Regions from separate parts of the Paenibacillus sp. FSL W7-1287 genome, predicted to be linked through region 3. Evidence: riboswitches for the same ligand, from Rfam matches in the RefSeq annotation. Region 3 holds a riboswitch; each other region holds the start of a gene.
What was found. A riboswitch is a leader RNA that binds a small molecule or an ion and turns the genes downstream of it on or off. The one in region 3 is predicted to bind cyclic di-AMP.
Positions count from the first base shown of each region.

Region 1: another riboswitch for cyclic di-AMP. It lies ahead of NSQ99_RS10795 (hypothetical protein); the one in region 3 lies ahead of NSQ99_RS14765 (hypothetical protein).
Region 2: another riboswitch for cyclic di-AMP. It lies ahead of NSQ99_RS01875 (C40 family peptidase); the one in region 3 lies ahead of NSQ99_RS14765 (hypothetical protein).

Region 1 covers NZ_JBBORD010000001.1:2,360,940-2,367,953, forward strand. Annotated here, with positions in the region: gene NSQ99_RS10775 (hypothetical protein) at 1-506, shown strand, start outside; gene NSQ99_RS10780 (ABC transporter ATP-binding protein) at 696-1,550, shown strand; gene NSQ99_RS10785 (fluoroquinolone export ABC transporter permease subunit) at 1,547-2,260, shown strand; gene NSQ99_RS10790 (hypothetical protein) at 2,257-2,985, shown strand; gene NSQ99_RS10795 (hypothetical protein) at 3,110-3,544, opposite strand; cyclic di-AMP (ydaO/yuaA leader) riboswitch at 3,667-3,819, opposite strand; gene NSQ99_RS10800 (Na+/H+ antiporter subunit A) at 4,491-7,014, shown strand, end outside.
Region 2 covers NZ_JBBORD010000001.1:394,861-401,874, forward strand. Annotated here, with positions in the region: gene ychF (redox-regulated ATPase YchF) at 1-344, opposite strand, end outside; gene trxA (thioredoxin) at 665-973, opposite strand; gene NSQ99_RS01860 (RrF2 family transcriptional regulator) at 1,041-1,457, opposite strand; gene hisC (histidinol-phosphate transaminase) at 1,660-2,718, opposite strand; gene NSQ99_RS01870 (glutamine--tRNA ligase/YqeY domain fusion protein) at 2,795-4,468, opposite strand; cyclic di-AMP (ydaO/yuaA leader) riboswitch at 4,720-4,875, shown strand; gene NSQ99_RS01875 (C40 family peptidase) at 4,883-5,365, shown strand; gene NSQ99_RS01880 (MFS transporter) at 5,625-6,830, opposite strand; gene NSQ99_RS01885 (hypothetical protein) at 6,883-7,014, opposite strand, start outside.
Region 3 covers NZ_JBBORD010000001.1:3,251,116-3,258,129, forward strand. Annotated here, with positions in the region: gene NSQ99_RS14760 (aldolase catalytic domain-containing protein) at 1-522, opposite strand, end outside; cyclic di-AMP (ydaO/yuaA leader) riboswitch at 691-889, shown strand; gene NSQ99_RS14765 (hypothetical protein) at 893-1,327, shown strand; gene NSQ99_RS14770 (branched-chain amino acid aminotransferase) at 1,427-2,497, opposite strand; gene NSQ99_RS14775 (LysR family transcriptional regulator) at 2,627-3,532, shown strand; gene NSQ99_RS14780 (hypothetical protein) at 3,631-3,840, shown strand; gene uxaC (glucuronate isomerase) at 4,265-5,671, opposite strand; gene NSQ99_RS14790 (Gfo/Idh/MocA family protein) at 6,202-7,014, opposite strand, start outside.

The DNA.
Region 1 (7,014 bases), 890 kb from region 3:
AAACTGATATTCCTCCATTTGAAAAGCCTTATCTCGAAATCGGATTTAAATCAGTTGAAGAAGCATTAAAGGAATGTGAAATACATAATCAACGAGAACTTCACTTGCCAATTAAATTACCACCGGTACAATTTACTCATCACTTAGGAAGATGTATAAAGGATAAGAATAACCATAATGACGAACTTAATATCGAATATCTCCACGAAGCACACGGGGAGTACCATTATATGATCGATATAAGACCAATTGAACAGAGAATAAATATCACAAAGTTTAAAAGAAATAAGAAATTATATAAACTAAGTGACGGTAGCCATGCAATTTACTTTACTACTAAAAGAATATTGTATGGGGGAGGATCTATGTTTAATGGAGGATTTAACATTCTAGTCTTTGAGAAAAATGGTTGGCAATATTGGCTTGCGATAGACACTCGTATAGAAAATCAAGTTACAGCGGATATACTAGTTGAAATCGCCGAATCAGTAATTTCAGATGAATGATTAACAGATAAACAACTATGAATTAATTAAGCGATGAAATAATATAGAAAGAGCTTGAAATGAGCAACAAAAAAATATTGTAAAAATCAACCAGACGTGATAAGTTGAAACTATAAAACTGAACATTGGTTTAACTGGAGGAGCCTGCACACAGCGGGCTCTTTTTGTCTTTAAAACGGGGGGATATTAATGATTGATGTACAGAACCTTAACTTTACTTATCCGGGAAGACTAGAGCCGACGATTCATGGTATGAGTTTTAATATTCAAAAGGGGGAAGTTTTCGGGTTTTTGGGCCCATCAGGAGCAGGGAAAAGTACAACGCAAAAAATATTGATCGGTATACTGAAGGGATATCAAGGCAGTGTCAAAGTGATGGATAAAGAGATTAAAGATATCGGCCCTAACTACTATGAACGAATAGGAGTAGCGTTTGAGTTTCCAAACTTTTATTCCAAGTTTTCTGTGTTAGAGAACTTAAAATTCTTTGGTTCACTCTATGCTGGTCGTACTGAAAACCCAAAAACGTTACTTGAGCAGGTCGGCTTAGATCAGGCAACAAATATGAAGGTTTCTCAATTGTCCAAAGGAATGAAAATGCGATTGAATTTTTGCCGTGCACTCTTAAATAACCCAGATATCCTCTTCCTTGATGAACCAACCTCAGGTTTGGATCCCGTCAATGCCCAGCGGATGAAGGAGTTAATTCTAGAAAAAAGGAAAGAAGGTAAAACGGTATTAATCACAACGCATAACATGCAAGCAGCTGAGGAATTATGCGATCGTGTCGCTTTTATCGTAGATGGACAAATTAAGCTAATTGACTCCCCTCGGGAGCTTAAACTTCGTAAGGGTAAACAAAGAATTGTTGTCGAATATCGGAATGAGGGGGAATTAATGAGTGCAGCATTTCCCCAGCAAGGAATAGGAGAAAATCATACATTTCTAAATCTGATCAAAGAGTACTCCATAGAGACGATTCATTCTCAAGAGGCTTCACTTGAGCAGATCTTTATTGAAGTGACAGGGAGAAGGCTAATATGAGATTCATTACTGCTTTTGCTTTTGATTTCAGATTCCAGTGGCGTCATGGCTTTTATTTTGCATATGCCTTTGTATGTGCTTGTTATTGGCTCCTACTGAACTATATTCCGGAAGCGTATCTGCACAAGAGTGTTATATTATTAACCTTTAGTGATCCAAGTGCATTGGGGTTGATTTTAGCTGGAGGAATTTTACTTCTTGAGCGAGATCAAGGAATACATGACCCTCTTTTTGTTACACCTATGCGAACTCGAGATTATTTGTTTGCGAAAGTAGCTTCTTTATCATGTTTATCTTTAATAGCAGCTTGGGTGATTCATCTAACTTCAATCGGAATTCCGAAGTCACCTGTACTGTTTTCAGTTGGCGTTGTGTTAACTTCGAGTTTAATGACGTTATTATCAATCAGTGTTGTCGTTCGTTACCATACGATTAACGGCTTTATCATGATGTCTCAAGTCTATGCATTACCTTTAGCACTTCCATTGCTCGGTTTTTTTGACATCTGGAATACTAAGCTTTACCTTCTTCTTCCAACGGAAGGGACGTTACTTCTATTGGAATCCGCCATCTCTGATTTGACAACTGTACAAATTGGATATTCTCTTTTTATTCTGCTCATATGGAATTATGGGATCTATGTCTGGGCTAGCTACTCTTATAAGAAATATGTGCTGGGGAAAATAGGAGAGGGGAGAGATGGATTATGAAAAAGTACCAAGTGCTATTAATGAACGATATCCGACACGCAGGAACTGACCCCGTATTAATCGTTGGATTTTTAGGTCCTTTGATCTTAATCATACTCACTCGTTTTGGATTTCCAATGACAGCTCATTGGTTAGAGACAAGTTACTCCTTTGATCTAAATCCATATAGAGACTTTACTACAGCTTTGTTTATTGTCACCATACCAATGCTGTTAGGGATTATGACTGGATTATTAATGTTGGATGAACGAGATGAGAATATAATCTCCTATTTTGCAGTAACCCCACTTATGAGAAAAGGTTACTTAGTATACAGATTGATATTACCTATCGTGATAAGCGCTATATGGTCAGTAATGTTTTTAGTATATTCTGGACTCACTGAGTTTCACATCGAATATTTACTGATGCTCGTCTTATTGGTCATCGAAGCACCATGCTTTGCAATGCTAGTGGCAGCTTTCTCTGCAAATAAAGTTGAGGGATTAGCCTTATACAAAATAGGTGCAATTGTATTTATCGCTGGACCCATCGTTATTTTCTTTGTTCCAGATGTGTGGCAATGGGTAGCGGTATGGATTCCGACTTTTTGGCCCGCAAAAATATTTTTAGAGGGGTCTAAAGGTGAAACGTTCGCTGCAATCTACAATTTTATCATTGGATTTATGGTTCATATTGCCTTACTCATAATGATCATTCGATTGTTTATTAGAAGAGCAGACTAGAAGCCATACGTATAAAACAGCAGTTCGTACTGCACAAAATGCAGTTGCCTTAGCCCGATAGAAGCTCGAACTAAGGCAATTGCACTATTGTATATTATATTCCAATTTTGTGAAATACGAAAATCTATAAAGCCTGACGATTCCCTTTCTGTTCCAATTGATAGGAACGATGAAGTGAAACGATATGTATGTCGACCTCGTTAAGTCGATATAGCAATTCATTCACGATAGAACCGTTCATAATTTCCTGCCAACGAGTTTGCGGGGATTGACCGATAATCAATTGTGTAATGTTATATCGCTTGGCAGTTTCAGCTATAACTTCACATGTTTTTTTGTTTTCGTTGGATTGGACCAGTAGCTTTGCTCCCCATTCATCACTTTTGCTTTTCCAAATTAAATCATTATTTGACTTTGCTTGATTATCTTCGCCATAACTAACACTTAGTACATATAAGGGACATTGAAGTAATTTCGACAATTCACCTCCACGGTGGATTAGTTGCTCACCATTTGCAACGTGACTAACGCATACCATAATTTTTTCACCGCTCGTCATTGCTATACTCCTTTGTTGGATATTCATTGTTTTGTTTGTACTGGGCAATCAAAAAAGCTTGGAAGCAGAGAAGTCCGCTACCAAGCTTTTGGATGTGTCATAACAAACCCAAAAATGCATGAAGGCTCTCTCATTACGCTGACGAGGTTAGCTGTCGGATTCGGGTCTGAGAGTACCCGTTCTTTCTGGATTCAGAAAGAATTCACCCCTGAAGCAGTTCATGCTTCTATGGTTCCCCCGCTCCTCCCTAAAGGAGGATTAAGCAGTGATATATTGATTTATCGTAACTCATACTAAAATATTATAAGCCAAAAGTAAAGAGATCTTCCGAAATATTGTTGAGCATAACCTACTTTAGGGGAATTTGTGTTATATGTTGCTATGGTAGAGTAGGGCTGAATTCCGTGAAATCGTCGTTTCTGGGCAAAATACGAACATATTCTCTAGGGTAATAAGATGCGGATGAGTTTATACTTTGACCTTCTGATACATTAACGTCATTTATCCATTTTGCAAAAAGTAAATGCGAATTTGTTTGTTCATGGCTAGCATTATTGAGCCAAAAACCTGAGATTAGTATGGCGAGAAATATAATAGAACAGGTGATAATTTGACGGCTTGGCAAAAGATCTCCTCCGTACGTTTTTATCAACAGTGTGACCAGATCCGAAGGTAACTATACATAATCGTTGCCAAACTGCTTCAAGTAGAAACTTGAATTTTGCTTTACAAATGACTGAGAATACGTTAAATTAAATTTTAACATATGTTGGTCGTTTTTATTTCGCGAATATACTGCACTTACAATATCATATGAGTAAGACCCTGGAGGAGCCTGCACACAGCGGGCTCTTTTTGCGTTTTTTTTATGTTCTCCATGATCTAGCGATTTGTTTGCATCGAAATGGGAATGATGAAAAATAGAATGAAAGAAGGAGGAACTTGATTGTTTTTACTACATATTGCTGTTTTCATACCTTTTTTATTCTCTGCGGTGCTGCTAGTCAGTCGCAAGTTTCTTGAAAGTATGCATAGAGGGTGGCTGGCCTTGCCGGTTCCAATACTGCTTTTTGTATTTTTTTTGTCGCATATTCCGCAAGTTCAGGAAGCTCCAATCATCCATGCAGCGTCGTGGATTTCGAGTCTTGACATTACGATTACATTTTATTTGGATGGCTTATCTTTATTGTTTGCGCTTTTAATCAGCGGTATCGGCTTACTTGTTGTTCTGTACTCGATTTATTATCTTGATGAAGAGAAAAAAGACCAGCAGCGTTTCTATGCATATCTTCTCCTGTTCATGGGGGCAATGCTTGGTGTTGTTCTTTCTGATAATTTACTTGTTCTATATGCTTTCTGGGAGATAACCAGTATCGCGTCCTTTTTACTAATCGCGTACTGGTATGAGCGAGAAAGATCGCAGTATGGAGCATTAAAATCCATGCTAATTACTGTGTTTGGTGGCCTGGCGATGTTTGCAGGATTTATTCTGCTTTATGTCATGACGGGAACATTTAGTATCCGTGAGATTATATCTCAGGTAGATAGCATTACAGGGCACTCGCTCATCGTACCAGCACTGATACTAGTGCTGCTTGGAGCCTTCACCAAGTCAGCGCAGTTTCCTTTCCATATATGGCTGCCAGATGCTATGGAAGCTCCTACTCCAGTAAGTGCTTATTTGCATTCAGCTACGATGGTGAAAGCAGGCTTGTACCTTGTTGCTCGATGCAGTCCGATATTTGCTATGCAGGCCCAATGGTTCTGGATTGTTTCGATCGGTGGTCTAATAACGCTAATATACGGATCGATGAAGGCGATAAGACAAACTGACTTAAAGGCACTACTCGCTTACTCGACGATTAGTCAGTTGGGATTAATTATGTGCTTGCTGGGACTTGGCTCTGCAGCAGGCTTGCAAACCAATACTGCGCTTGCTTTATTCTTTGCTCAGGCCACAACAGCGGGATTATTCCATTTATTCAACCATGCCGTGTTTAAGGGTGCCTTATTTATGGTAGTTGGAATTGTAGATCATGAGACTGGAACGCGTGATTTACGAAAACTAGGCGGATTAATTCGCATAATGCCTGTTACGTTTACCATTGCGTCTATCGGTGCATTCTCCATGGCTGGCTTACCGCCATTTGGTGGATTTCTGAGTAAGGAAATGTTTTTTACCTCCGTGCTGAATATAAGAGAATTGAATATGTGGAGCTTGGAAAGCTGGGGAGTTTTGATTCCTGTATTGGCTTGGATTGCAAGTGTATTCACCTTCATGTATAGCATCATTCTATTAGTCCGTACATTTGGTGGGAAATATGACAAGGAGCGTTACCATATTAAGCCGCATGAAGCGAGCATTGGCTTACTCGTATCTCCGACAGTTCTAGCGTCACTTGCACTTGCTATTGGTCTATTTCCAGCTCTTCCTGCAACTTGGTTGATCGAGCCTGCGATGACTTCTGTACATCCTCATTTACTTACACCGGGAGAGCATTTTCATATCCATATTCGAATGTGGCATGGATGGACGACAGAGGTATGGATGACAGCAGCGCTAATCGCGATTGGGGCTTTACTGGTCATCCTATACAAAAAGCGAGGCTGGGTTCTTTCAGGCAGTGGCGAGAAAGCGCGCTTTACCCTGAACCGACTATATGACAAGACTCTTGAAGGTAGTGAGTATGCTTCCGAGAAACTGACTTCGTTATATATGAACGGATCGATTCGCCAATATTTGATCTACATTTTTATGCTTTTCGTGATTGCACTTAGTACTACGATGCTAGCTCTACCGGTTTACACGCTAGACTTTAGTGATCATGCACCGATTGATGGCTATGAGCTTGCTGCAATTGTAGCACTTGGCTTGGCAGCGTTAGCTGTACCTCTGTCTCAAAATCGAATTGCATCGATTTTGCTAACAGGTGCTGTTGGATATATGGTGACATTGCTGTTCGTACTGTTCCGAGCGCCAGATTTGGCATTAACGCAGCTTATTGTTGAAACAGTGTCTGTCGTTCTCTTCTTGTTGTGCTTTAAGCATTTACCTAAGCTGAAGAAGGAAAATGTAAAAATAAGTTTCAAGATGACCAATGCCTTGATTGCTGCTGCTGTAGGCATCGTCGTTACGTTCATTGCGCTTGGCGTTAGCAGTGGTCACGATATCAAATCCATCTCCGATTATTTTATCAAGGAGAGCTATCATCTAGCCGGGGGCAAAAATATGGTTAACGTTATCCTCGTAGATTTTAGAGGCTTCGACACGATGCTCGAAGTGGTTGTATTAGGTATTGCTTCGTTAGGAATATACGCCTTAGTAAAGCTTCGAGCTGAGGATAGCAGGGAGCAAGCGTCCAATCTGGATACGAATAGACTGGCAAGTTTTGACGGGAAGCGTCCATTTAACAGCAATGATGTCATCCTGATGACTGCTGCACGGATCATTATTTTTATCATTGTTCTGT
Region 2 (7,014 bases), 2.9 Mb from region 3:
ACATGCGTAATATTTTCATCCTGGAAGCAACGAACGACATGAACAATCGCATCCACCTCGCGGATATGTGCTAGGAACTTATTGCCTAGACCTTCACCTTTACTCGCACCCGCTACAAGTCCAGCAATATCAACGAACTCAAACGCTGTCGGCACAGTATTGTTAGGCTTTACTAATTCCACTAATTTATCCAAGCGTGTATCAGGTACTTCAACAACGCCTACGTTTGGATCAATAGTACAGAATGGATAGTTTGCAGATTCCGCACCTGCTTGCGTAATAGCATTAAATAAGGTTGATTTACCCACGTTTGGCAAACCAACAACCCCACATGAAAGACCCATAATTTCAACTCCTAAAACTTTTCATGATAACTTCTTGATATACTTTTTGTTCATGAAAAGTACTACGTAAGCTTCTGCTTAACTTTTCATGATAACTTCTTGAGCATCACTAAATTCCCGTTTAGAACATAACTTTCGTCATTATACCTTAGGTTAGGCGACAAAGAAAGACCATAACCAGATTCGTTACGATGTTCAAAAGTTAGACGTAGATTATGAATTTATAAGTATAATGGCACCGTTTCATGATCGATATGCATAATTAAAGCTGCCCCTGCAGTGAAACACTGTAAGGACAGCTCATTATAAAAACTACAATATTAAACGTTGGCGATTTTCGTTTTTAGTGCATCCTTGCTTTGAAGACCTACCATTTTATCAACGGGTTGACCGTCTTTGAACAAAATAAGCGTTGGAATACTCATTACTCCAAATTGTGCTGCAAGCTCTGGCTGCTCATCAACGTTGATTTTACCGATAGTTGCTTGACCCTCTAGCTCAGTAGCAAGCTCTTCAACGATAGGAAGCTGCATTTTACAAGGTCCGCACCATGGAGCCCAAAAATCTACAAGAGAAACACCGTTCTCGATAGATTGATTAAAGTTATCTTTTGTTAATACGATTGCCATTACAATCATCCTCTCTGATCACTAATGTAATATGATTAAGGGCTTAACCCTACACACCGACAGGTGTTTAACATTCATGGATTTGCTTCAGTACATCACTAATTGTAATATGGCTGAAATGCTCCTCCAGTTTTTTCTCAGCAGTACAGAAGATACCATACATGACAGTATTCATATTCGAACCTACCATACAATCGGTTTCTGGATTTCCAGAGCACCAGCTCGGTATTAAAGAGCCTTGTGCCATAACACGATACACATCAGCTAATGTCACCGTATCTGGATCAATGGTAAGACGATACCCGCCACCAGAGCCCTCCCTAGTATTAACGAAGCCACTGCGTCGCATACCACTCATTACTTTCCGAATTCGCGCTGAGTGAGTACCTACGTTTTCAGCAATCATTTCGCTACTGGCCATCCTATCCGGTAGGTTAGCCAAATAAACTAAACTATGCACTGCAATTGTAAATTCACTATTCACTTCAGTGGGCCTCCCTGCTTTATACTGTAATAATAAACGTTACAGTTATAGTTGTCAATATCGCCCCACTCCTGCCTATTAAGATTCAACAGTTGATAATCAAATATACATCGTTAACCATACAAAACGATCTCCTGCATCTGAGTGCAAGAGATCGTTTTTGGCTTAATTTATGGTCGTAGTTACGCACTAATAAAACAAATTAATGAGTAAGCTGCTTCACTAATTGAAGGAATACATCCATTTCCCCATCTGTTCCAATACTAACACGTAAAAAGTTATCAATACGCGGAGAAGCAAAGTAACGTACAAGCACACCTTGCTCGCGCAGCTGCTCAAATAGCTGCTTTGCTGCAAACGAAGGATGCGAAATGAACAAGAAGTTCGCTTTAGACGGCGTTACAATGAAACCGAGAGATTCTAGCGTCTCAGCAACTCGTTCACGCGTCGCAACGACCTTCGCTGTCATTTCTCTAAAATACGCTTGATCCTCTATCGCGGCAACAGCACCGGCTAGTGCAACGCGATCGATGGTATATGAATTGAATGAGTTCTTCGTACGATTAAGACCTTCGATTAGCTCCTCAGAGCCAAACGCATATCCTACTCGCAGGCCCGCAAGCGAACGTGACTTAGACAATGTCTGAATGACGAGTAAATTGGAATAGGAGTTAACAAGCGTGACAGCCGACTCCGCACCAAAATCAACATAAGCCTCATCAATAATAACAACTTGGTCTGCATTATTCTTCAATAGTTGTTCGACATCCTCTAGCAATAGTGGCATCGCTGTAGGGGCGTTCGGATTAGGAATAATGATACCGCCATGGTCGCCAGTATATTGCTCTACATTGATGTTAAACTGCTCATCTAGTGGTATAAGCTTAGGCGTAATGCCATAAAACTTCGAATAAACCTTATAAAAGCTATACGTCACATCAGGAAATAGCACTGGCTTGCCTGGGTCAAAGAATGACGCAAAAGCAAATGCTAGTATTTCATCTGAGCCGTTTCCTACAAATACTTGCTTTGGTGATAGACCAGCATGCTGAGCAAGCGTTTGGACAAGCACGTCACAATTAGGATCAGGATACAATCTCAAATCCTCATTTATCGCATCTGTCATCGCTACAATGGCAAGCGGTGAAGGAGGATATGGGTTTTCGTTTGTATTCAGCTTTATATATTTTTTATCCTTAGGCTGCTCGCCAGGCACATACGGCTCTAGCGAGGCAGTAAGGGGACTCCAATATTTACTCACGCTTGCTTCACTCCTCAATCATTTCATGCTTCATTAAATATCCCCGCCTAGATGAAGATACATCTTATCGTTCACCTTAAGCCTTCTTTGGATCAAATGAGCTTTTTAGAGAGACAACTCGGTTAAACACAAGTTGATTGTCTTCGCCTCTAGCAGGATCCACACAGAAATAGCCATGGCGGAAAAATTGGAACTTGTCGCCTGTTTGAGCATCCTTCATGTTAGGCTCAATATATCCGTTAACGATGCGCATAGAGTTAGGGTTAATCCGCTCAAGAAACGGTACATCCTTCAATTCCGGCGCATCTTCAATTAGTGGTTCGAACAAACGCAGCTGTGCTGGAACTGCCATCGATGCTTCTACCCAATGAATCGTGCCCTTTACTTTACGACCTGTAAACCCACTGCCAGACTTCGTCTCAGGGTCATAGGTGCAGCGTAGCTCGATAATTTCGCCTTGCTCATTTTTTACAACTTCATTGCACACGATGAAGTAAGCATGCTTAAGACGAACCTCGTTGCCAGGGAACAAACGGAAGTATTTGCTCGGCGGATTTTCCATAAAGTCCTCGCGTTCAATATAAATCTCACGAGAAAACGGAATTTGACGGATGCCCATCTCTGGATTTTCAGCATTAATTTCTGCATCCAGCCATTCCACTTGACCCTCTGGATAGTTTGTAATTACGACTTTAATCGGATCTAGTACAGCCATCGTACGCGGAGCCTTCAGCTTTAGATCCTCGCGAATGAAATATTCCAGGTAGCTTTCCTCAATCGTACTGTTCGCTTTCGCTACGCCAATCTCACGACAGAAGTTGCGGATCGCTTCCGCTGTATAGCCTTTGCGACGCATCCCACTGATCGTCGGCATACGAGGATCATCCCAGCCCTCTACAACACCCTCATCGACGAGAGATTTCAGATATCGCTTACTCATAATCGTATTTGTAATGTTAAGACGAGCGAACTCATACTGACGCGGCTGAGCGTCCATCTCACACTCTGCAACAACCCAGTCATATAACGGTCTGTGATCCTCAAACTCAAGTGTACAGATCGAATGTGTAATGCCTTCAATTGCATCACTTAGCGGATGAGCAAAGTCATACATCGGATAAATGCACCATGCATCGCCTGTGCGGTGATGATGAGCGTGAGCGATACGGTACAAGACAGGATCGCGCATCGTTATATTAGATGAAGCCATATCAATTTTTGCACGAAGCACACGTTCTCCGTCCTTAAATTCTCCCGCTCTCATGCGTGCAAACAGATCAAGATTCTCCTCCACGGAGCGATCACGATAAGGACTGTTTTGCCCAGGCTCCGTTAACGTCCCTCTCGTCGTACGCATCTCCTCAGCAGATAAGTCACATACATAGGCCTTGCCCTTCTTAATAAGTAGCACCGCGCGGTTGTATAACTCTTCAAAATAATCAGAGGCATAGTACAGATTGTCCCAATCAAATCCAAGCCACTGAACATCTTCTTTAATCGAGTTTACATATTCAGTATCCTCTTTTACTGGGTTCGTATCGTCAAAGCGAAGATTTGTTTTCCCTTTAAACTCATCTGCCAGTTCAAAGTTAAGGCAGATAGATTTCGCATGACCAATGTGTAGATATCCATTAGGCTCTGGTGGAAAACGAGTGATGACCTCATTTACTCTTCCTTCCTGCAAATCATCTATTACTATATGTTTTATAAAATTAGAAGCAACTGATTTCGTTTCGTTACTGTTTTCCATCTATACCAACCTTTCACGTAAGCGAGTATTTATCCCTCTATGATACACAACTTTTCATGAAAATACACCCATTTTACACACCAAATCATCCGTTTCATCAACCTGTTTTAGCGTTTTTGACGGATACGTATCTTATTTCTCTATCCTATCAATTCTGAGAGAAATATGAAAACGATTAGAATCTTCTCACATTTTACACAGAATTAGATTTTCAGTTTATTATATTGCTTGTAACATCTGACAAGTAACAAGTAAGCCTATTGCCAAATTCTTATGAGAAATCATGAGAAACGGGGGATCCATTTGGGGTGAATTGAACTGCGTTGCGAGTGCTCGTGACGGTAGATTCATAGGGAACCTTCAACCGAACCCGTCAGCTAACCTCGTCGGCACATCTGGAAGGAGACTTAAATTGTGAAAAAGCTTAGCATAATGGTATTAGCGATCACCTTACTGTTAGCGTTCTCAGCAGGAAGCGTTTCTGCTAGCTCGTCTTCAATGCTTACCAATATTGAGGATGTAAAAGGAACAAAGTACAAGTACGGCGGTAATACTACTAGCGGGTTTGATTGTTCTGGATTTGTTCGTTATATTTTCGAAAAGATGGATGTTGAGCTACCTCGCCGTTCTGCAGATCAAGCATCTGAAGGAACAAAAGTTGCTAAAGACAACTTGAAATCTGGCGATCTTGTATTCTTTGATACAAGCGGCTCTAACAACGGAGGTATTACGCACGTAGGAATCTACATAGGCGATGGTAAATTCGCTCACGCTTCTACAAGCAAAGGCGTTACTATTGACTCTCTAGACTCTTCTTACTACAAGCCGCGTTATGTAACGGCTAGACGTGTACTATCCGATGAACAGTACGAAAATTACGTAGAAGCAAGTAAATAAGTGACAAAGAGATAGGATGGCTCTACTAGAGCACTCGTATCTCTTTTTTATTTTCCGATCTTAGGATAGCTGTATTATAAATGTATGCACAACCTGTACAAATATGACTGCCTGTACCTATTCACTCGCAAGTAAAAAGGAACGATGCTTTGTCTTGTCTGTTCAATCCTATAAGCTTATTTTAAGCTTAGTCCTGATCATTGATTGAACACCCTTATAGACGATAAGCATCGTTCCTTTGTTGCATGATGACTAATATTTATTTATGAGTAGCTGGTAAAGCTTCCTGTAAATTACGATTGCCACCGTAAACCATCATGACGATCATGAACGTTAGCATAATAGCAACTAACGCCGCAACAATGGAGATCGTAGTTGCCGCATTATATTGGTCCATAGACCATCCCGTCAGCTTAGGGAACAATGCGCCCCCTACGCCTCCACACGCGACAAGCAAGCTCGTTGTGCGATCTGTCATGCCCTGTAGACATGCATTCACATACACAAGACCAATGCCAAATACTCCTGCAAACCCTAAACCACTTAATGCAATCATCACAAATTGTGCCCATGCCTGTTCAATGAACACCATACCTATAAAGGCAATGACAGCAACGGCCATCGACACGATTAAGTATTTGATATAGCCGTAACGGTCAGCCAACACGCCGCAGAACACACGACCAACTACCATAAATACCCAGAACAAGCTAAGCATGCTTGCAGCGCTTGACTCAGAGAGTCCGCTTCGCTCAATCATAATCGATGGTAGATAGTTCGATACACTCATCTCGACGCCAACATACAGGAAGAAGAACATCATAGCCAGAATGAGAAACGGCAACGCTCGCTGCTGATACTTCGGTTTATGCAGCACTGCGGCACGCTCCTGCTTAGAAGGCTGTGAAATTTTATCATCGAGGTCTTTACCGAATGAAAGACAAAGCCAAAGCAACAAGGTTATGCCGCTTATTGCTGTTAAGATCGGGAATGACCATTCCCATATATGATATCGAATAAGTACAGCCGCTGTTAGCGGAATAAATAGTGCACCTAATCCAAAAAATGTTTCAATTTTACTCATCGCTGTCGCGGTTTGATCCTTGAACAAGTCGATGATCAATGCCCCGATTACTGATTCAATCATACCGAAGCCAAATCCAGCAAAAGGCGCAATGATTAGCATCCATTCCCACGCTGGAAGCAGACTATATATCCCTTCTGCCAGTGTTAAAGCGCTAAAAGCAATGACGATGGTAATTCTTTTCCCTAGTCTTGTCGATAGAGAAGGTCCTAATAATACCCCCACTAAAAAGCCTAAAAACTGATTCATAATCCATTGGCCGCCATCGGCATATGAGATCTCATAATGCGTGACGATCTGCTCTAGAATCGATCCACCGATAATATGAGCAATTCCGATAACAAGATATGAAAGGCAGCCAAGCCACAATATTTTTTTCACGTCTAAACTCCTTTAAATCAGGCATGCAGGTATGCTCCGCATGCCCCTGTTGTTAGATTAACCGAACGGTGTGATACACTTGATCATTCGTTTTCACTACGATGTGATGCAGCTTAGAGTTATATATCACTTGCCCGCTTCCGACCTCAATCTCCGGATGCTCGCCAAGTCCATAGAATACATC
Region 3 (7,014 bases):
TCCGTAGGAATCAACAACATATACAACATCTACAACACTTTCATTAATTAGCTTGAACGCTTCAACTAACTGGTTCTCCAGTACGTTAGATAGTGCCATAATGTTAATTGTCGTTTCATAGCCGCGGTCGTGGAAGATTTGAACAAGTTCAAGAGCCTTGTCCACATCCTGTATGTAACAGGCAACACGAATGAGATCCAGCATGCTTTCACTGCGAGGCAAGATATCATTCTCATCCACTCTACCAATATCGACAAGTGCAGACAGCTTCGTATGTCCTTTGTTAGGGATGACCTTACGTAGAAAATCATCATCTAAAAAGCGCCAAGGACCTGCAGAATCTGCTCCCTTCAGAAGCTTAGGAGAGTTTTTATAGCCGATTTCCATATAGTCCACACCAGCTTCATTCAAGCTATTATACAAATGCTGAACGAATTCAACACTGAAATCCCAATTATTTACAAGGCCACCATCACGGATCGTACAATCAACAATCTTACAATGTGTCGTTTTTGACTGCATATCTGATACTCCTTCTACTCTGAACGTCAGTTCTGTTTTTCTTACCATCATACTTGATATTGTAACATAACGCAAAATAAAAAAAATTGTGCACAAGTATAATATTGATTCGTAAATCTTATTAGAAGAACGGTTTCATTTACAAACCGGATAAAAACCCTTAAAATAAACATATATTCGCTTAATTTTTCACTAGAAAAAGCGGGGGAACCAAACGCCTTAAGGGGTGAATCCGGACTACCTATAATTACCTGTACGAAAAAGTCTGTAGAAAAGACTTTTTTCAGCAGATTAATAGGTGAACGGTAGGGCCTACTCTCTTGCCCGAACCCGACAGCTAACCTCGTCAGCGTGAAAGGAGAGATGTGCAATGTCTATTTGTCCATCGAATGATTTTCAAAATGTTCAACCTGAAGCCGCTGTGCTTCACATTCAACGGATCGAAGTTTTTGTTATCCCTGCTCTTGCAGTCGATGCCAATGGCTATCGTGTGTGCTTGAGAATTTCAAGCAATCGAGGATATGGCTGGAGTGAAATTTTTATCGATGATTCAGATATCAGCTTTCATCTCCAGGATTGGGAACATCAACTTACCCCATTTGTCGGTCCTTCCACCATTTCTAACCTTACTGAGCTAATTTCCAATACATTGAAGCAATATGAAACGTATGATCAGCGGGCTATTTATTTGTTCACCAACGCTTTACATCAATTAAACTTTTTACCTGATGGTTCCCATCAGGCTCAAGTCGATGAAGAATTAATCCTTCGGAGCCGTGCAGTTTCCTATCTTTCGTTGTACTAAACAAAATCCCCTTACCAATAAGCTAATCGTTGATTACAACGAAGCTTATGGAAGGGGATTTTACTTATTGTTTGTTATTATCTATTATGCAAATGTAAATTATTTATTTAAAGCAACGAGCCAGCCGAATGGATCTTCTACTTTGCCCTTTTGGATACCTGTAATGGTGTCGTAAATTTTCGCTGAAAGCTCTCCAGTTTTACCTTCGTTAATTACATACTTCTCATTATGATAGCTTAGTTCACCAATTGGTGAGATAACGGCAGCTGTCCCTGTGCCGAAAGCTTCCTCTAGTTTGCCGTTATGATGCGCTTCAATGAGCTCATCAATAGAAATGCGGCGCTCCTCTACAGGCACATCCCAATGTTTAAGCAGCGTAATCACTGAGTTACGAGTAATACCATCAAGGATGCTTCCGTTAAGCATCGGAGTAACGACTTTACCGTCTATTTTGAAAAAGACGTTCATGCTTCCAACTTCCTCGATGTATTTACGATGAACACCATCTAGCCATAATACTTGGGAATAGCCGCGGTCCTTCGCTTCTTCCTGTGCATTCAAACCTGCCGCATAGTTACCAGCAGTTTTCGCTTCACCTACACCACCTGCAACGGCGCGTACAAAGTGAGATTCAACATGGATTTTAACGGGATTAACCCCTTCTGCGTAATATGCACCAACTGGTGACATAATGATCATAAACAGATAGCTTAACGAAGGATTAACGCCTAATGCTGGCTCCGTCGCAATAATAAACGGACGAATATACAAGCTTGTGCCTTCAGCTGCTGGAACCCAGTCGCGATCTACATTTAGAAGCTCCATAAGACCGTTATAAGCAAGATCCTCATCAAGATGCGGAATACTTAGACGAGCATTAGATTTATTCAAACGCTCAAAGTTTTTTCTAGGACGAAACAGCTTTATGCCGTCTTCTGTGCGGTAAGCTTTCATTCCTTCAAATACCGTCTGACCGTAATGGAAAACTTTCGCTGCTGGGTCTAAAGAAATGTTCTGATAAGGAATTACTCGACCTGAATGCCATCCTTGACCCTCAGTATATTCAAGGATAAACATATGATCTGTATAGTAGTGGCCGAAACCAAGATTATTTTCGTCCGGTTTTTGCTTTAGCTGAGTCGCTTGTTCAATTATAATTTCTTGTGGCATAGTTGGTAACTCTCCTTACAATTAATATTGTTAATTGAATGATACCATGGATTGACGTATATTTATAATATCTATAAGATTACTTTGCCATACCTTTTAGGTATGGCATTTTAGAAGGGAAGCGTTCACATGGATATGCGACAGCTTAGATACTTTTTGACGATTGCTCGCGAGGGTCAAATCACACGAGCAGCTAAGCTGCTAAATATGGAGCAGCCCCCATTAAGCCGTCAGCTTAAGCAGATGGAGGACGAATTAGGGGTGAAGCTTTTCGATCGACACGGTAAAGGCTTGCAGCTGACCGATGCCGGTTTACACCTAAAAAAGCGTGCAGAGTCCCTTTACTCTCAGTTTAATGAAACCATTGAAGAAATGAAAGAGCTTGAGCAAGGTGTCCGCGGTGTTTTGTCCATTGGAGCAGTATTTTCCTGCAGCTCGCTATTACCTCGACCGATTGAGCAATATCGTAAAAAGTATCCTCAAGTCAGCTACAAAATATTAGAGGGAGATCATTACTATCTCGGTGAGCAGCTTGAAAAGCATGCGATAGATCTTGTGTTTGCCAGACTTCCCTTTGAAGCGCTGACTGATCCTAAACAGCTTGCGATTATGCCTCTCCCTTCTGACCCATTTGTCGTGATTGTACCGACAAGCTGGAAGCAATTTGAACATAAGACGAGCTTTCAGCTTGAGGAGCTCGCTCACTACCCTTTATTAACGCTCAAAACAGACCAAACGACACATATGCATGAGCAGGTTATCGCTGCTTGCCATCGTTATGGCATTGAGCCAAACATTATATGCGAATGCTCCTCTGTTGCTATCTCGATTGCATTGATAGCAGATGGACTTGGTATAGCTATGCTGCCCCGCTCCGTCATGAGCTCATTTATAGATCCACGTGTCAAGATCATTCCGTTATCACTCGATACGCTTCAGTCGGATGTCGGAATAGTTTGGCTAAAAGATCATTATGTACCAAAGCGGTCGCAGTATTTTCTTGATACGGTGAAAGAGGTTTATGGCATTGAATAAAATTAATCAATCCACCGTTTTTCGTTACATGATGCGAATGATCTACTCCTCCTGCACATAAAATGAGTTGATAAATGATGAGATGGGAGGAGTAATGTGTGATTAGTGCAGCTCCGAAGTTACTACAGACTGAATTTCAAGTGTATGTCGTTTCGATTCACTCCATTAAGCGTTATATTATGCTTGATCTCGTCGGAGGCCTTGCTTTTTTCCTAATGGGGAGGATCTTGCTCAATAGTGATCTGCTATGCATTGCCTGCAATATCATTGCCTCGCAAATGCTTCATTATATTGTTGGCGCTGCGTAATTAGTGAGGTTTCAATTGCTGTTGTCAGCGCTACGTAATTAGTGAGGTTTCAGCGCTACGTAATTAGTGAGGTTTCAATTGCTGTTGTCCTCTGATTTCTAAGAAGGGTATTTATTGTAGAAATCAGAGGACAAAGGCAACCGCTTCGCTTTTACACTCTCACTATTTACTCCGCTGGGGCACTTCTTGGGCGTCGCTTCGTTGCTAAACCTCACCTTTTACTCCGCTGGAGCGGTTGTGTGCGTTGCTTCGTCGTTAACCCCACTAGTTACTTCGCTAGGGAGTTCTATAATCAAGAAAAAGAAGCAAGCATCGGGCTGATGTGATGTTTCCCTATCGTCAGACAGAATCTGTTTGTCTAGGGAAGCTTATCATGCTCTGAATGCTTGCTTCTTTTCATTTATCTAACAGCCACTATTCAACGTTAGAAATTGAAATAGCGTTTCGCGTTATAGTAGCAAATGTTTTGTACGAGCTGGCCGAGATGCTTCTCGTCATATGGGAGCTCTCCTTGCTCTACCCATGTACCAATGACGTTACATAGGATGCGACGGAAATATTCGTGACGGGTAAAGCTTAGGAAGCTGCGAGAATCTGTTAGCATTCCGACGAATTGACCGAGCAAGCCAAAGTTGGCCAAGCTTTCAATTTGAGCAATCATGCCTTTTTTCGTATCGTTAAACCACCAAGCTGATCCAAGCTGCATTTTACCAGCAACGCCACCACCTTGGAACGCTCCAATAAGCGCAGCAAGTACTTCATTATCGTTCGCATTGAGTGAATACACGATTGTTTTAGGCAGCAGCTCCTCCTGCTCCAATGCATCAAGCAGGCCTTGAAGTGGACCCGCTACAGGTGCATCATTAATTGCATCAAAGCCATGGTCTGGACCGAGCTTCTTGAACATTCTTGTATTGTTATTGCGTGTAGGATTCATATGAAGCTGCATTGCCCAGTCGTACTTCGCATAACGCTTCGCCATATGTAAAAACGTATACGTTTTATATTGCTTTTCTTCAACGAGACTGATTGTTTCACCACGCAGCTTGCGTGCATAAATATCAGCAGCCTGCTCTTTCGTCGCTTCATGATACGGAACGTAGTCCATTCCATGATCGGACACCTTGCAGCCCACCTCTTGGAAATAATCAATACGATCATCCAATGCTTTAAGCAGCGCATCATAGCTGTTCAGCTCTACACCACACACTTGCGCAAGCTTCTCAATCCACTCCAAAAAGCCTGTTTTATTAATTTCAAGCGCTTTATCTGGACGGAAGGTAGGCAATACTTGAACGTCAAAGTTCTCAAGCTCTTTTATTTTCTTATGGTATTCCAATGTATCCGTTGGATCGTCAGTTGTACAAATGACACTAACGTTGGACATTTTTATTAAATCACGTACTCGATAGTCACCTGTTGCAAGCTTTGCATTCACTTTCTCCCAAATTATCGGTGCGTTTGATTCGTTAATGATTTCATTAACACCAAAGAAACGCTGAAGCTCCAGATGAGACCAATGATATAGCGGATTGCCAATCGCTTGTGGTAACGCTGCTGTATATGCTAAGAAGCGATCGTAATCATCTACGCCTTCTCCACCAGTTACAAGCTCTTCGACCGCTCCGTTCGCGCGAATGGCTCTCCATTTATAATGATCACCAGCTAGCCAAGCCTCTGTTAAGTTGGTAAAGCTTGCGTTCTCATAAATTTCCTTTGGGTCTAAATGGCAATGATAGTCAATAATGGGCATTGTCTTCGCATAGTTATGATACAACGCTTGTGCTGCATCGTTTTGCAATAGAAAATTTTCATCCAAAAATGGCTTCAATGTGTTTACACTCCTTCATTCATTCTGTATGTCTTGTTGTTCTCTTACTTACGGCCTATACAGTCATTACGTTGCACAATCTCATGCTAATCTTAGTCTAAACCATCGGAAAACTCATAATAGTAATCGTTCCCCATTGCTTTCCTATTAATGCCACCTGTATGAGAGTAAAGCATTAACGTAGCTTGCTCTTGACTGATCAAGCTCATGATACGGAATCATTTAGATGATTATAGCATCTTTAGTCAAAAAGCGTTAGCATCCACACACGACACCTTGAATATATGCTCTTAGGAAAACGAGCTTAATATCGTATATGACCTTCGTATAGGCTATTTGAAATAAAATAATGGGTTAAACGAGAAGCGTGAATATGCTGCTCTACTTTTCAATATTTCCCGAGAAATATATAGACTGATTGCTTGAACAGATGCATAGTGCTTACCAACGCATATTATACGGATAATATCGCTGCTCTCTCCCATGTCATGCTGACCTTGTAATGCCGTCCTTCATGATGAGCAGGAGCATTACACTTCTCCTATCTTCACTAGCGGTTCATTCATTCTCTGCTGAAGCTGCACTAAAAATTGTTCCTCATCCAATGGTAGGTCAACCCAATCATCGTTCCAAGTAGACAACAGCATCGCATTCGATAGCATGAGACCCTTTATTCCTTCTTCTCCTGGCGCGAGCAATGGCTCATCATGCAATATCGCATTTACCCAGTTTTGAACAATTCCGAGATGATCTGTATGATTTCCTTGTACCGGTACATCAATAACCCAGCTTTCGGGTTTACCAAAGCTCTCTGTACAACGTGCATTATATTCTGGCTCAGATTCCCGTAATCTGCTGAATGTTAGCCTGCCATTCTCGATCACTACTTTACCTTTCGTTCCAACTACCTCATAACGATTGGTTCCTGGCGCTTCAATTGTTGTTGTAATGAACACTCCCGTACCGCCATTGTCATACTCGACGAATGCAGTAACGTCATTCTCAACTTCGATATTACGCGATTTGCCAAAGTAACAGAATGCACGGACTCGTTTTGGCATTAAGCTTACCGTCCACTGCCACAAATCAAGCTGGTGTGGCGCCTGATTAAGCAACACCCCTCCGCCTTCACCTTTCCAAGTTGCACGCCATGAGCCACTGTCATAATAGTACTGTGATCGGTACCAATCTGTTATTATCCAATTCGTGCGACGAATCTCACCTAATTCCCCACTATCAACCAGGTCCTTTAGCTTTTGATATAAGGGATTGGTGCGTTGGTTGTACATAATGCTAAATACGACATTACTACAAGCAGCAGCCTCATTCATCTCACGTACTTG